DNA from 2 places in the Thermostichus sp. OS-CIW-20 genome. Region 2 is predicted to be linked to the other one. Evidence: riboswitches for the same ligand, from Rfam matches in the RefSeq annotation. Region 2 holds a riboswitch; the other holds the start of a gene.
What was found. Region 2 has a riboswitch for cobalamin ahead of ACVWXC_RS10505 (TonB-dependent receptor). Riboswitches for the same ligand answer to the same signal wherever they lie in the genome.
Positions count from the first base shown of each region.

Region 1 (7,363 bases), on a different contig from region 2:
TACACGACTGCCAGTAGTCCCAGCCGTCGCTCGGGATCCCTGCCCGCTGGCGCACTTGGGAGCGCAGGCCATCGGCGGCTACCACCAGGGAGGCGGCCAGCCGGCGGCGGCCTTGGGTCGTTTCCAGCTCTACCTCAGCCGCAGCCTCCCCGTAGGTTACGCTCTCCACCCTGGCTTCGTAGTAGCAGGTGATCTGGGGATCGGCAGCCACCCGCTCCTGGAGCACCTGCTGCAGCCGAGCATGTTCGCCGCAGTAGAAAACTGCCGTTTCCCCCACATCCTCCGGCCTAAACGTCACCCGCTGGGGAGCGTCGGCGTCGGTCAGAATCACCTGGGCAAAGGGTGTGATGTGGGGAGCCAGCGCCTCCCACACCCCGATGGCCCGAAAGATGCGGATCGACAACGGCGAAAGGGCATAGGCCAAGGGGCGCTGCCTGACTGCCTCAGCCGACTGGGCCTCAATGAGGGCCAAGCGCAGGCCGGATCCCTGCAGGGCACAAGCTAGGGTCAAGCCCGCAATGCCGCCGCCGACGATGATCACGTCGTAAACGGCTGCCAAGGTAGTCGGAGTGGGAGCAAGGGTTGTCATTTCTAGTGCTGAGTGCTGTGGGCAACTACTTCTGGGCGGGCGGAGTTTGCCGGCGTGGCGGCCCGCACCGCTCGGAACATGCCAAAGCGGCAGAGGCCAGTGCCGAAGGCCAGGCGCATGAGCAAGAAAGTGGGCACCTCCCGCAGCGACTTGATCAAGCCCACCAAGCCAAACTTCAGCAACCCTTCGGGACGGACAACCCCCTGCCAGATGGAATCCAGCCAAGAAGGAAGAGTTTCTTGCGTCCAGTCGGCAGTTTGCACCTGTCCTTCCACCAGGCCCGTGGCTTGCAACTGTTCGGCAAACCCCTCGATGCTGGAAAAGGCGGGGTGCGACCACTGATCCAACAACTGCCGCATCACCAGCCGCTCCCAGAAGTTGAGGGGCTTTTGACGGTCGTCGCGCTGGTTCCAGTCCGCCACCACCAAGATGCCGCCTGGCTTGAGCACCCGCAGCATCTCGCTGGCGTAGCGAGCCTTGTCCGGCATGTGGGGCCCCGCCTCGATGGACCAGACCACATCAAAGCTGGCGTCGGGGAAGGGCAGGTTGAGGGCGTCGGCCACCTGAAACCGGACGGGCAGATCGGGGGGGGTGAGCTCCTGGGCCCGCTGCACCTGCTGCGGGCTGATGGTGATGCCGGTCACCACAAAGCCATAGTCGCGGGCCAAGATGCGACAACTACCGCCAATGCCGCAGCCCACATCCAACACCGTCGTCCCCGGCGGCAGCCGATCCAGCCCGCCCCAGCGCACCATCTCGTGGACAAAGTCGTGCTTGGCCTGGATGAAGTTCTTCCGCCGCGGCGGGGATCCGTAGTGGCCCAGGTGAATATGCTCGCCCCAGTAGAACTCCAGGATCCCGTCTCGCGTCCATTCGTCGTAGGCGCGGGCTACCGATTCAGGAGAGCGGTACTTGCGGGCGGTCAACAGGTAGGCTCCCAATCCTATAGCTAGGAGCAGGACTAGGCCCCAAAAAACCCAGAGTGTTGGATTCATTAGAACTACCTTGAGATGGCTAGAGATGGCAATTGATGATTGTTGCTGCGGTGGCAACAGACACAGCGGGGATCCCTTCTGGCCTCCGTTGATCCAGCGGAGCAAAGCCCCACTCTCATCTTGCCCTATTTGCCAGCCGCAAGGCGGCCTAGGAGTGTCGTAGCCGCACGGTTGCCCGCGGAGGAGACGCTGGCCTGAGCAACCTTGCCGGGGGCTAGGTGGCCTGGAGCTCCTCCCTTAGACGCTGAGTGGCTGCCACCATGTTTTTCAGGGCAGGGATCACTTCCTCCCAGCGGCGGGTTTTTAGGCCGCAGTCGGGGTTGACCCAGGTTTGCTCTAGCGGCAAGTGGGCCACTCCCAGGCGCAGTTGCCGGAGAATCTGCTCGGTGTCGGGCACCGCCGGGCTGTGAACGTCGTAAACGCCGTTGCCTACCTGGTGGCGATAGCCGGCTTGGGCAATCTGCAGCAAGGTTTTGTTGCTGCTGCGGCTGTTTTCGATGGAGAGGACGTCGGCATCCAGACGCTCGATGTGCTCGATGATGTCCCCGAACTCCGAGTAGCACATGTGGGTGTGGATCTGGGTTTCGGGCTTGGCGCCAGCGGTAGTCAGGCGGAAGGCCTCCACCGCCCAACTTAAGTATTCTGGCCAGCGCTCTTTTTTCAAGGGCAGCCCCTCTCGCAGCGCTGGCTCGTCCACCTGCACCATCGCGGCTCCGGCAGCTTCCAAGTCGGCCACCTCTGCCCGCAGGGCCAGGGCAATTTGCAGGGCCTGCTCGCGACGGGAAACGTCAACGCGGGGGAAGGACCAGTTGAGCATGGTTACCGGCCCTGTCAGCATCCCCTTGACCGGCTTTTGAGTCAGAGATTGGGCCACCTTGAACTCCCGCACCGTCATGGGGCGAGGGCGAGACACGTCGCCGTAGAGAATGGGGGGACGCACGCAGCGGCTGCCATAGCTCTGCACCCAGCCGTGCTCGGTAAAGGCAAAGCCCTGCAGTTGTTGGGCGAAGTATTCCACCATGTCGGTGCGCTCGAACTCACCATGCACCAGCACATCCAGGCCAATTTCTTCTTGGATGCGGATGCACTTGGCAATTTCGGCGTCGATGGCAGCTTCGTATTCGGCCTGGGAGATCTCGCCCTTTTTGTACTTGACCCGCCACTGCCGCACTTCGGGGGTTTGGGGAAAAGAGCCGATGGTGGTGGTCGGCAGCGGTGGCAGCTTGACCTGCCGGCCTATACGCTGCTCGTAGGGAAGGGAGCGCTGGAAGTCCTGCGCCGTCAGGTTGGCCAAGGCCTGGCGCACTGTAGAGTTGGGGGGATTGAAGTCCTGGAAGGCCTGCCACTGCTGCTCCAGCTCCTGCTGCTGGGCGGCGGTGTCTTCGCCGTTGAGGGTGCGGGCCAGCAGAACCACCTCGGCCAGCTTCTGCTCGGCAAAGCTGAGAACATTGCGCAAAGGCTCTGGCAGGTGGGTTTCCAGAGCAGCGTCGTGGGGCACAAATTGGAGCGAGCAAGAAGGCTGCACCCGCAGGTTGGGGGCTAGGGCTTGCAGCTCTTGCAGAGTGGCCAGAACGGCTTTGGGCTGGATCTGCCAGACGTTGCGCCCGTCCACTACCCCCGCCCCCAGGATCTTGTCGGCGGGGAAGCCGTGGGCTCTGACCAGTTCCAGGTTGTGGCCGCGGGTGAAGTCGAGGCTGAGGCCAGCTACCGGAAGCTCCACCGCCCAGGGGTAAGTCTCCCCCAAGTCGTCAAAGTAGGTAACCAGGTGGAGAGGGATCCCCACGCTTGCAAGCCAGCGGTAGGTCTGCTCCACCGCTTCCTGAAGACTTTTGCCTTCGCTGGTCACCAAGATGGGCTCATGGACTTGCACTTCCCGGATCCCCAGGCGCTGCAGCTCCTGCAAGAGTTCTCTGTAGAGAGGAAGCAGCTTCTCCAGATCCCCCCGCAACTCGCCAGAGCGCTGGCTTAGAGCAAGAAGGGTAACCGGACTGAGGAGGACGGGGCTGGTGCGGTTTCCTAGGATCCCTTGCGCCCGTCGCACCGTGGCCAGGAAGTCGTCGAAATGGGCCTGAGGGATCGCGTCGGCCTCAATTTCCGGCACCAGGTAGTGGTAGTTGGTGTCAAACCACTTGGTCATTTCCAAGGCCGGCAGCCCCTCCTGCCCCCGCGCCATGGCAAAGTAGCGCTCCAGGCCTGATAAGCTCTGAAACCGGGAGGGAATCAGCCCCAGCCAGGTGGCCCAGTCCAAAACGTGGTCGTAGAGGGTTTGATCTCCTACGGCAATGTGGTCGAGGTTGGCCTGTCGCTGGGTTCGCCAGGCCTGACTCTCCAGATCCTGCAGCGTCGCCAACAAGGCTTCCGCCTCCAGGGTGCCGCCCCAAAAGGCCTCCAGGGCTTTCTTCAGCTCGCGGCGCTTGCCCATGCGGGCATAGCCTAGGGTTTGAGTTTCAATGGCCATAAGGTACCTTGTCCTGAATCGAATTCGGTAATTGAGGTTGCCGCCAGTTGTCATCCAACCTAGGCAGCAAGAGATGGCCGCCGACATGCCTATCGGTGGCATCCCGGCAGAAGGTTTTCCCTAGGCCAGGAAACCTGCCGGAGCTGTCAAGGCGTTCCTTCACCCTGGCGGCTTGCCCACTCTGCACAGGGGGATGCCCAGAGGACTCTTTTGTGCAACCAAAGCGAGCAACCGTCCTCCTAGCTGCCCCTGAGCTAACTGCTCAGCTCTCTTGTCCGCGCTTTTGACTGAGTGCCTACGATCCGAGAGCGTCGAAAATCCGTAAGCAGGCCGATGAAAAAACTTCGAGACGGGAACGGGCTAACGTCAAAATGGGGAGCATATCTGTACCTCGCAGATATGGTGAACTGTGGAAAAACCGCCGGCGGGCATTCTGACTTGCTCAGTTTTGGAGGGGCTGGCTTGCGTCTCAAGGCCTCTTGCAACAACGAACTAGGGATCCCAAGTCCAAAACCGGCTCACAGCTGCGGGACAGCGGCAGATTCTCACTGCACTTTCCCCGTTGCCTCTGACGGCTGATCCCCGTCAGAACCGACAGTAGACTTTATCCTATCACTGGTTTTAGCGGGACTGGGCGGATTTGAACCGCCGACCTAGCGCTTAGGAGGCGCTTGCTCTATCCAGGCTGAGCTACAGCCCCAGGTCAGGTACCTCACTGATACTAGCAGAGAGGCTAGGGGGTATCGCCGCAAGGCTGCCGAGCAATAGCGTTCTTATGGAATTGCTGGAACAAAGGCTTTGCTTTCTGACACAAAACCCAACGCGGCGGCTCACCCCAGTAGTACTCTTTTTTCCAAATGGGCAAGCGCTCCTTGATTGCATCAATGATGTAACGTGCTCCAGCAAAAGCGGCGCCGCGATGTTCAGCTGTAGCACCAACCCAAACCGCAATATCACCAATTGCAAGATGACCCTGGCGGTGACAGGCAACAGCACCGCAGAGGCCAAACTTGGCGTGGGCTTCTCGGAGGATCTTCTCGCCCTCCTTCTGGGCAAGGATCTCGTAGACTTCGTACTCCAAGCTGAGAACAGGTTTGCCCTGGCTGTGGTTGCGTACCCAGCCCTCGAAGGTTACTAAGGCACCCGCTGTGTTATTGACGAGCAAACGACTGAGTTCAGCTGGCTGGATGGTGCTATCCACAATTAGAAAACGCAGCATTTAGCCCCCACAAACTGGTGGAATGAAAACTACCAAGGCACCTTCATCTATCGGCCTAGTCAAGTCACAGAACTCATGATTGACAGCAACCTTAACGTCCTCCGCTGCTAGCGAAAATCCATACTTTGCTTGCAGCTGCTGATAGAGCTCTAGGTAGTTTGCTGCACTGGTTTGCAGCACTTCGCTGCTCCGCTGAGCCTGTTCCCGCAGCACTGCTACATATTGAATTGTTACGGTCTTACTTAGGACAGATTGAGTTACCATGGCTGCAACTACCCCAAACTGATTGGAAAGTGGCATACTCCTCGGCGGTATTGACGTTCATGAGCTCGACCTCATGGTTGGGGGTAACTAGGGTGCAGGGCTGCCTGCTGAGGATTTCCACAGGGCAGTACACCCCTTCCGCGTAAGCCCTTTCTAGTACCGCTGCAGCTTGAGGAGTATAGATGGCGCAAAGAGCTTCCGGGAAGCCGCGCTCGGGGTTAACATAGCAAGTTGCGATTGTTTCGGCTTGGTAGTGATCCAGCAGCTTTTGGATTGTTTCTGACCGAAGGTTCAGTAGATCACAGGCAACAACCAACCAGTTAGCTTCAGGATGAGTATTCAAGGCAGTCAATAGGCCACTGATCGGGCCAACGCTTTCTACTAGATCTGGTAGTGTGGGCAAGAGCTCTAGAGCTGTGCCCGACCACTGACCGGCACGCGCTGACAAGTAAACCTGCTGGCAGTAGGGCTGCAGCAGTTCATAGAGATAGGCGGCGTGGGGTTTGCCAAAAGGGTTCAGCAGCGCTTTATCGCGACCCATGCGCTTGCTACGTCCCCCTGTGAGCACCAAGCCATAGAGGGGACGTTCCAGGAGGGCGTTTTTGCCGCCGGACTTAGTTACTAGGCGGATCTCCTGGATGCAGATATGGGGCGACACCGACTTGCACATGTCATAGATTGTCAGCGCTGCTGTTGCCGCACCACAGAGAGCTTCCATTTCAACCCCTGTCTTAGCGCTGGTCTTGACAGTGCAGTGGATGGTTACAAGCAAGTGATCATCAATTGTGATATCAAAGGTGCAGTCTTCAACAGGGATCTGATGACAAAAGGGGATCAGTTGGTCAGTTCTTTTAACAGCCATTGTACCGGCAATGGTTGCTGTCTGAAATACCGGTCCTTTTTTCAGGTGGATATCTTGGCCAACAACATAGGATCTGAGAGCAGGTGGCAGTTGAACTCTTGCCCGTGCTGTGGCCGTTCGCAAAGACACCGATTTGTGGCTAATATCTACCATATGCGGATGGCCTTGAGCATTAAGATGGGCCCATGTGCGATCAGCTTTGTCCATAGAGCTAGCCCCCTAAGCCGTACATTGGGTGTGAGACCTGCTCAACCCGGCGCAGTGGTTTCATCCCCAAAAGCTGCTGGTAAATTTGCTGACGTTGGCCTGGTGTTTTGTCTCGAACCGAGAGACCCTCCTCACTAAATAGGCAGGCAAAGAGACGACCATCAGCTGTCAAGCGCCACCGGGAACAGCTGCTGCAGAAGGGCTGAGACTCAGAGGCAATAAATCCAACTTTAACATTCTCGTCGATTGTAAAGTAAAACGCTGTCGAATCAGGTGCCGCTGGAAGGGGGGTTAGAGTATAGCTTTCTTGCAGACGGGCAATGCACTCTTGTGCTGAAACGTAGTGTTCTTCATAGAGAGAGTTGGCATAGCCGACCCGCATCAGCTCCAGAAAGCGAACTGTCACGCCTGTCTTGCGGGCAAACTCAACGAAATCAAATAGCTCGCAATCGTTGATCCCCCGCATTACAACCGTATTGACTTTGAGGCTAAATCCCCGGGCAATACCCTCCTGGATATTACGGAGAATATCCGCCAGGCAGTCGCGACGGGCAATTGCAGCTTGGGTGGAGGGCTGTAGGCTATCGAGGCTAACATTAAGGTTGAGAACGTTGGCAGCCTTGAGAACGTCCCAGTAGCGGTGGAGCAGCAGGCCATTGGTTGTTAGGCTGAGGGACGGGATCTTCAGCTTGGCAAGTTCCTGAATGACTTCATCAAAGTCTTGCCGAACCAGAGGCTCACCACCTGTAATGCGAACTTCTTCAATGCC
Region 1 is NZ_JBSSEF010000014.1:7,569-14,931, forward strand. Features, by position in the region: gene ACVWXC_RS06950 (FAD-dependent hydroxylase) at 1-589, opposite strand, end outside; gene ACVWXC_RS06955 (methyltransferase domain-containing protein) at 592-1,584, opposite strand; gene metE (5-methyltetrahydropteroyltriglutamate--homocysteine S-methyltransferase) at 1,799-4,042, opposite strand; cobalamin riboswitch at 4,449-4,653, opposite strand; tRNA gene ACVWXC_RS06965 (tRNA-Arg) at 4,668-4,742, opposite strand; gene ACVWXC_RS06970 (molybdopterin synthase catalytic subunit) at 4,776-5,261, opposite strand; gene ACVWXC_RS06975 (MoaD/ThiS family protein) at 5,262-5,561, opposite strand; gene moaC (cyclic pyranopterin monophosphate synthase MoaC) at 5,500-6,594, opposite strand; gene moaA (GTP 3',8-cyclase MoaA) at 6,599-7,363, opposite strand, start outside.
Region 1: linked by a shared signal. The riboswitch ahead of metE (5-methyltetrahydropteroyltriglutamate--homocysteine S-methyltransferase) and the one ahead of ACVWXC_RS10505 (TonB-dependent receptor) in region 2 are both predicted to bind cobalamin.

Region 2 (7,363 bases):
GCCGCCTCGATCTCCTGCCCCAGCAAATTGGGCAGCAGCGGCAGCGGATCTTGCCCCAATTTCACCCCGAACAGATCCCCCAGCGAGTGGGCCGGGTCGATGGAGACCAGCAAGAGCTGCCGGTCGGGATGGCGTTGGGCCAAGTTCCAGGCCAGCGCCCCGGCCACCGTGGTCTTGCCTACCCCGCCTTTGCCTCCCACCAGCAGCAGGCGGATCCCTTGGGCCAAAAAATCTGGCAGGGCCACCCTTGGGGGGGAGGGGATCCCGCCGACAGGCTCCCCTGGGCTAGCGGGAATCTCTTCCAACTGCAGCAGCACCTCTGGCAAGGGACGAAGCTGCTGCACCAGCTTGTCCAGGGCCGCCGGCCCAATGGGCTCCTCCAGTTGATAGGGACAAACCCAGATGGGATAGCCAGGCAGCTCCTCTTGGAGCGCTTTTAGCCAGCGCCGCTGTTCCTGCTGGCGGGCCAGGTAGAGGGGGGACGGCGGGATCCCAGACGACGCTCTCCCGCTGGCTCCCAACAACACCTGGTTGACCAACAGGCCGCCAATGGGCACCCGGCGGCTTTGCAGTTGTTGACAAAAGCGGCGCGTCTCCGCCACGCTCAACGGCTCCGGGATCAGCACCAGCCAGGCGGCAGTGCTCTCCGGGTCGGTGAGGCGGGCTTTGCCCCCCTCCAGCTCGCTCTGCAAGCGGGCCAGGAAGGCGTCGGCCTCATCCGGTCGATAGGCGCCCGTGAGGGATTGGACAACCTCGCGGTGCTTGGCCTGGAAGGTGGCAAACACCGCCAGCAAATTGTCGAGAAAGTCGGGCAGTTCCAACAGCCGCAGGGTGTGGCCGGTGGGGGCGGTATCCAGGATAACTGTATCCACCTCTTGGCCCGCCAGCAGCCGGTTGACCTCTAAGATGGCCATCAGCTCGTCCACCCCCGGCCAGTCCAGATCCCAAAGGGGCAGGAGATCTTCCTTGGCCAGCCAACTGCCCCGCTCGGCAATCAGCTCCAGAGCCGGGCCGTAGGTCTGCTTGAAATCCTGCAGCAACACCTCGGCCTGGAGAGCCCGCACCTGCAAGTTGGGCCAATCCGGCAGGGGCTGGGGAACGTCGGCCACCGGGATCCCCAGCACATCCCCCAGGGAGTGGGCCGGATCGGTGGACAGGAGCAGCAGACGGCGCTCTGGTTGCGCCTGGGCCAGGTGACGGGCCAGGGCACAGGTGAGGGTGGTTTTGCCTACGCCCCCCTTGCCGCTAAACAGCAGCAGACGCTGGCAAGGAGAAAGGAGAGACAGGCGGAAAGCGCTCCCGCCACAATCGAGTTGAGCAGGCTGCAAAGGGATCCCTTCTGGCACAGGTCACCCCCATTGTGGCCTGGATCTCCCTTAGGGATGCTCCAGATCAGCGAAGTTTCCCCTCTCCCACCACAACCGGCCTCCTCTGTCCCACGCCAGCAGCGCGTGGATCCCAAGCCAAAATCCCGTCCACAGCCAGTTGTCCAGCCAGATCTTGGCCAAGATGGGCAGGGTCAAGCCCTCCGTTCCGCCCAGAACCAGGCCGGCTGCCAAGATCAGCCCTTCAAAAGCAAGGAACCCTAGGATCAGCATGGCTGGGATCCAAAGATAGTTCAGCAGCAATTGCCTTGGCCTAATAGGTTTGGACTGAGAAAACAGAGGTCGGTAGCCGGCAGCAAAAGCGACCCCCACCGTGCCGATCCCCAAGACCAAGCCCCAAGCAAAAGAATCAGGTGTACGGGGATAGTTGTGCCAGGTGTAGCCAAAGATTTGGTTGGCCAGCCAAATCATCGAAGCGCTAATAATTGCCCTTTGGCGAGTTAACGTGGTGCCCGCGATGATGCCAACAGTTACAAAAGGAAGCGTGCAGGTATAGGCAATGTTGCTCAGGCAGCCGATGGTGGTAAATAGGCTGGGCCAAAATCGACCTTGGGCTAGATCTCGGCTGGCTTGGATCCAAATTACTTCTGGGATCCCGCGGCGAGGCTTGGGGATGGACTGGACAAGAGCTTGTAGGCTAACCATAGGCTAATCTCCAGGAAAAAGGTGAGCTTTCAAGGGGCAGTTCTTTAGCAGATGCTCCTGGACAATTTGCCGCGCTACTTGGGGGGTAACCCGCTTGTACCAGGTGCGATCTCCGGAGTAAAAAACCACCGGCCCTTGTTGACAGACTTCTAGGCATCCGGAAGTAATGACCTGAATATCCAAATTGGCTTCCCGCAGGGCCGATTGCAGAGCTTCCACAACGGGCTGATAGTGGCGAGAAGGATAGCAGCGGCTGGAACGGCAAACCGCCAAATAGGGCCGCTTGAGGGGGTTATCTTCATACGGGATCCGCTCTTTTCCCTCGACGTAAATGGCCCGCAGGCGTTCATAAAGGGAGAGCTTCTGATAGTCGGCTTTGCCTTCGGGCAGGTAGTCTTCTCCTGGCCCCAAAAAGGGACTGGGCAAAAAGATCTGCAGCAGCGATTCCTCTGCTCCGTTCCAAAATTGGATCCCCCATTGGCGAGGCTGGCCCTGCGGATTGAGGCGGCGATAGAGGGCGGCGCGGCCGACCAATCTTTTGCGGCGCAGCTCAGGTGGAGTTCTGCTGTAGGGGCCGCCCTGGTGCTCTTCTAGACACAGGTGCAAATGCCAAGTTTCGGTGGCCACGGTCAAATAGCCGTCGTAGAGCACACAGAGAGCAGGGGGATCCTTGAAGGCCGCCTCCAGCACTCCTCCCTCCACCACCTGGCCCACTTGGATCTCGGCCCAGCGCTCCTGAAAGAGCTCATAGAGCAATGGCCCAAGACAGTCGATGTGAGCCGGGATCCCTTCGTAAACGGTTGTCCAGCCGGTGGGGGAAACCTCTTGCCAAGTCTGGTTTAAGGGCGTGATCCAGGGACTGAAAGCGGCCATAGGTTGCTCCTATTGGATTGGCGGAATGCGGGCAATCACCCCCTTTTTGATGGGGCGCTCTGCCCAGGGCAGGATCCCATCGGGCTTTGTCAAATACAGCTCCGCCGTTTGTAAGATTGGCTCTACATCTTTTGGATCGAGATCGCCAAAGACATAGGTCATCTTCCCCGGGGCTGCTAGGGCAATCACGCAGGCATGGCTGCAGCCGCTCATACAGGCAACTGGCTTCAGGTGCAATTGGGAATTGAGCACTTGCGATTGCAAGGCGGCCAGGAGCATTTCTCCTTTGCTAGTCCCTTCTTTTTGGCCGTTCACCCAGCGAGATCCGCAGGTGGTGCAGATCCAGAGGTAATGTTCGGCCTCAGCTTGAGCCGAAGTTGTCGATGGAGAAAAGTTAGGAGATAGAGAGTTGGTTGAGATCGCCATAAGTTGCATCCAAACTAAACCGTAAAGCAGACAATCAACTTGGAAAGTTCTCGCTAAAAGTGGTCAGCCGGAGAGTTAAAAACAGCCTGGGATATCGCTAAAATTGCCCCCGCAAGTTCACCCTCAGCGTGCGGCCAACTCCGGGATAGCCGGGGAAAACTTCATACTGCTCATCCAGCAGGTTGTCGATCCCCAACTCTAGGCTTAGGGCCTCAGCCAACGGGATCCCTCCTCGCCAAGCTACGGTGGTGTAGCCTGGTAGGGATTCCGTGTTGGTGTTGTTGGTAAAAAAGCTCCCAATGTGATGGACTAAAATTGAGCTGTGCCAGCCTTGCTCGTGACGGTAGGTCAGGCCTAAGTTCAGGCTATCGGCTCCCACAAAGGCTAGCTCTTTGCCAACTGTGGCCGGGTTAAGGGCAGCGCGGATGATGGGATCATTGAGGGTATAGTTGGCAAAAAGCGTCCAGTTTTCCCCCAAACGCAAATCTAAAGCCGCTTCCAGGCCGGTATATTCGACCAGCCCGATATTTTCATAGGTTCCCCGGCGCGGCCCAAGGCTGACAAAGGTGATGCCATCGCGGATGCGGTTGTGGGCAAAAGTTAAGCGCAGCAGGCCAAAATCTCCCAAGGTTTGATCCAGGCCGATGTCCAAGCTCTCCCCTCGCTCTGGGCGGAGATTGGGGTTGCCATCCACTTCAAAAAAGCCGCGCAGCCGAAAGAACAATTCCGAGATCAAGGGGGTGCGAAAGCTGCCGGCGTAGCTGGCCCTCAAGGTAGTTCCCTCGGCAACTGCCCACCGGATCCCCACAGCCGGCGAGGTGGCCGAGCCGTTGGCCAAACTGCTGAAGTCCTGACGGATGCCCAGGTCGAGGTGGAACTGGGGATCCGGGCTGTAGTCCAGGCGGGCAAACAGGGCCCCCTGGTTAACCGTATCGTCGTAGTTGATATTGGCAGAACCCCTGGCAAAAGAAAAAGTCGTATTGCGGGCTGAGATAGAGCGATAATCTGCCCCCAAAACTCCCTCTAGGTTTTCGCCGGCCTGCCAAGCATATTGAAGCTGGGATCCCCAGCCATTGCGCAAGATGACGTCGCGGGATCCCTGGCTTTGCGGAGCGCTGAAGCGGTAGTTGAGATCGTCCAAAAAGACTCTTGCCTGCAGGGATCCTGTTTCCTGAGTCCACAGCCAACTGAGATCCAGCAGCAGATCGTTGGTGTTTTGCTCTGCGTCGGGAGAGGGAAACTCTACACTGCCGGGCACGCGAAAGGCTTTGTTGAGGTAGAGGGCGTTGGCTGTTAGGACTTGATCTTCGGCCAGTTGCCAGGTGAGCTTGGCCTGCAAGTTGTGGTACTCCACCGCCGAGTTTTCCCGCCTGCCCGACTTGCCCAGCCGCTCAATGGCAAAGGGAAAGTCGTTGTTACTTTGCAGACGGCGATAGCTGAGCACCCAGCCCAGATCCTGGGCTTGGCCGCGACTTTGGATCCCTTGCTCATTGAGACCGTAGCTGCCGACCGCCGCTTCCAGCACCGTCTCCGTTTCTGGCTGCGGCTCCACCGTGACGATGTTGATCACGCCGCCAACGGCGTCTGAGCCGTACAGGGTAGAGCCGCCGCCGGGGGAGACTTCAATTCGCTCGACGACATCGGTGGTGATTTGCGAGAGGTCAAACCCCCCGAAAAAACCCAGATCGTTGAGAGGGCGGCCATCCAAGAGCACCAATACCTGCGCCGTTCGCGCCCCTCGCATGAATTGAGAGCTAAGAGCTCCCAACTGAGTTCCCGCTGTGCCATCGCTGAGGATCCCGGGCAAGTAGCGCAGGGCTTCCTGCACCGTCCTTGCCCCTTGCTGGCGCATCTGCTGGCGGGTGATGACATAGACTGGGCGGGAAGACTCTCGCAGCAGGCCGGGACGGCGAAACGGGGTGGTGACGGGTTGATTCAAAATCTCGGCGCTGAGGCCGGTATCCAAGATTGCCTGCCCCCAGGCCGGGATCCCCAAACTCAAGATCCCCAGCCCAAGGCTGAGACATACAGTTACTTTCATCCGGTTGCTCCTGCTTCCGTGCGACGCGGAAGGGCTAAGCTTTGAGCCAAAGCCGCAGGCGGGCATCCTGACTGAGGGCTTTTGCCCATCACAGTTGCGGCACAGCGCCGGATTTGCACCGGACTTTCCCCCTTGCTTGCCCTGGCTGATCCCCAGGACAACCTGACGGCACGGCTTTCCTCCCCATTGCTCTGGAAAAAGCCGTGCTAGGCATCATACATTCCCTGCTGGGGAGTTCCTATCCTGCCGGGGGGGATCCCTGGGCAGTGAGGTCAACGGAAGATCATCTCCGCCACCGCGTCAAAGCCGGCGTCCAACAGCCGATCCAAGACTGACTGGGCCTGGCTGCGGCTGTCGTAGAGGCCGGCCTGCAGCACCCTCCTGCCGTTGAACACGGTCTCCACCGCTTCGGGGACGAGCTGCCGCAGCCGCTGCAAATCGTCGCTGCCCTTGGGGGTCACCAGCACACGAAAGCGGGTGGCCGACTCTGCTGGGGCTACCGCCGGTTCTGGAGCCGCGGCAACGGGAACAGGGGGGGTTGTTGGGCTGCTGCCCGCTTGTCGGCGAGCCGGGGGTGGCAGGAGGGTAGTAATATCCGTGAGAGGAGCCACAGATTGCTGGCGGACGGGAGTGGCAGGAGCAGGCTCAACCGGTTGGGCAGGCGTGGTGGAGCCATCGGGGGTGAAGGGGACGGCAACAAACTCCTGGGGTTGAGCGCCTGCCGGCTGAGGGGGGGCACTGGGCAAAATGCGCCCTCCCGATCCCGCTGCAGGAGGGGGAACGGGGGCAGTCGATTGGGGCACCGTCACCACCGGCAAGGTGGGAGAGGCCGCCGCCGGCTGGGGATCCCTGCTGGGAGCCGGAGGCTCGGCCTGCGGAGTTGTGGGCAGCGTCAAGCCGCCTGCCGCAATGGGTGGCGGGGCGTTGCTGGGCAGCGCAGCCACCGTGGTCTGGCCGGCCAGATCCAGCTCCCCTTTGGTTTTGCCGGCCAGTTGGTTGCCATTGGCGTTGAGGCGCAGGCCGCGGGTGGCGTTGTGGATGTCGTACTGGCCGTTCCCCTCAAAGATGTTGTTGCCGGGATCCGAAGCCGTGCCCAAATCTGGCTGGGCGGTGGTGATAGCTGTCAGGCCAGTCTCCAGGTTGCGGGCAATGAGATTGTTGCGCAGGATGGGACGGGCGCTGCCGCCGACCACAATGCCGGTGCGGTTTTGCAGGATGCGGTTGTTGCGCACAATCGGCGCCGAGCGCTGGTCGATGGTGAGGCCAAAGCCGGTCTCTTGGAAGAGGTTGTTGACAATGGTGGGCTGGGAGGTGCCCAAGACGGAGATGCCGTTGGCCCCGTTTTTGTAGAAGCGGTTGCCTTCTATCCAGGGGTTGGAGGCGCCGGCGATGAAAATGCCGTCGTGGATGCTGCCCACAAAGCTGTTGTTGAGAATGCGCGGGGAAGCCGATTCTACCCAGAGGGCGTAGCCGCGCCGACCCTGGTTGCGCAGGGTAACCCCCCGCACCTCTGAGCCGGTCTCTGCCAGCAGGGCAACGTTTTGCCGGGCCAAGGTCGGGCTCATGTAGGTGCCGCCGCCATCGATCAGGTAGCCCTCTCCCAAGGTGGACTCGTCCCCGCGCAAGATAAGGCCGGCCTTGAGGCGGATGGGGAAGACTTCGCCGCTTTCTGCGCTGTACACCCCCGGCAGAAGCTGGATGATGCTGCCGGCTGGCGCCCGGCTGATGGCATGGGTGATGGTCTTGAAGGGGTTGTTGCGGGATCCATCCCCTTGGGTATCGCTGCCATTGGCGGCATCCACAAAAATGGCGGGGCGGTCGTCCGGCAGCGGCGGCGCTTGGGGCAGGGCCTGCTTCTCCAAAAGGCCGGTGTCCAGGGAAGTTTGCGCCCAACTGGGATCCCTTCCTGCCGCCAGCAGTAAGCTGGTGCTCAACAGCAAAGAGGTGGCCAGTCGCGTCAGCGTCGCGGAGCCGTGACGCTGCAACCGCAAGT
Region 2 is NZ_JBSSEF010000030.1:16,453-23,815, reverse strand. Features, by position in the region: gene ACVWXC_RS10525 (ArsA family ATPase) at 1-1,328, opposite strand, end outside; gene ACVWXC_RS10520 (hypothetical protein) at 1,377-2,030, opposite strand; gene ACVWXC_RS10515 ((2Fe-2S) ferredoxin domain-containing protein) at 2,034-2,903, opposite strand; gene ACVWXC_RS10510 (DUF1636 domain-containing protein) at 2,913-3,329, opposite strand; gene ACVWXC_RS10505 (TonB-dependent receptor) at 3,427-5,370, opposite strand; cobalamin riboswitch at 5,411-5,551, opposite strand; gene ACVWXC_RS10500 (DUF1565 domain-containing protein) at 5,643-7,363, opposite strand, start outside.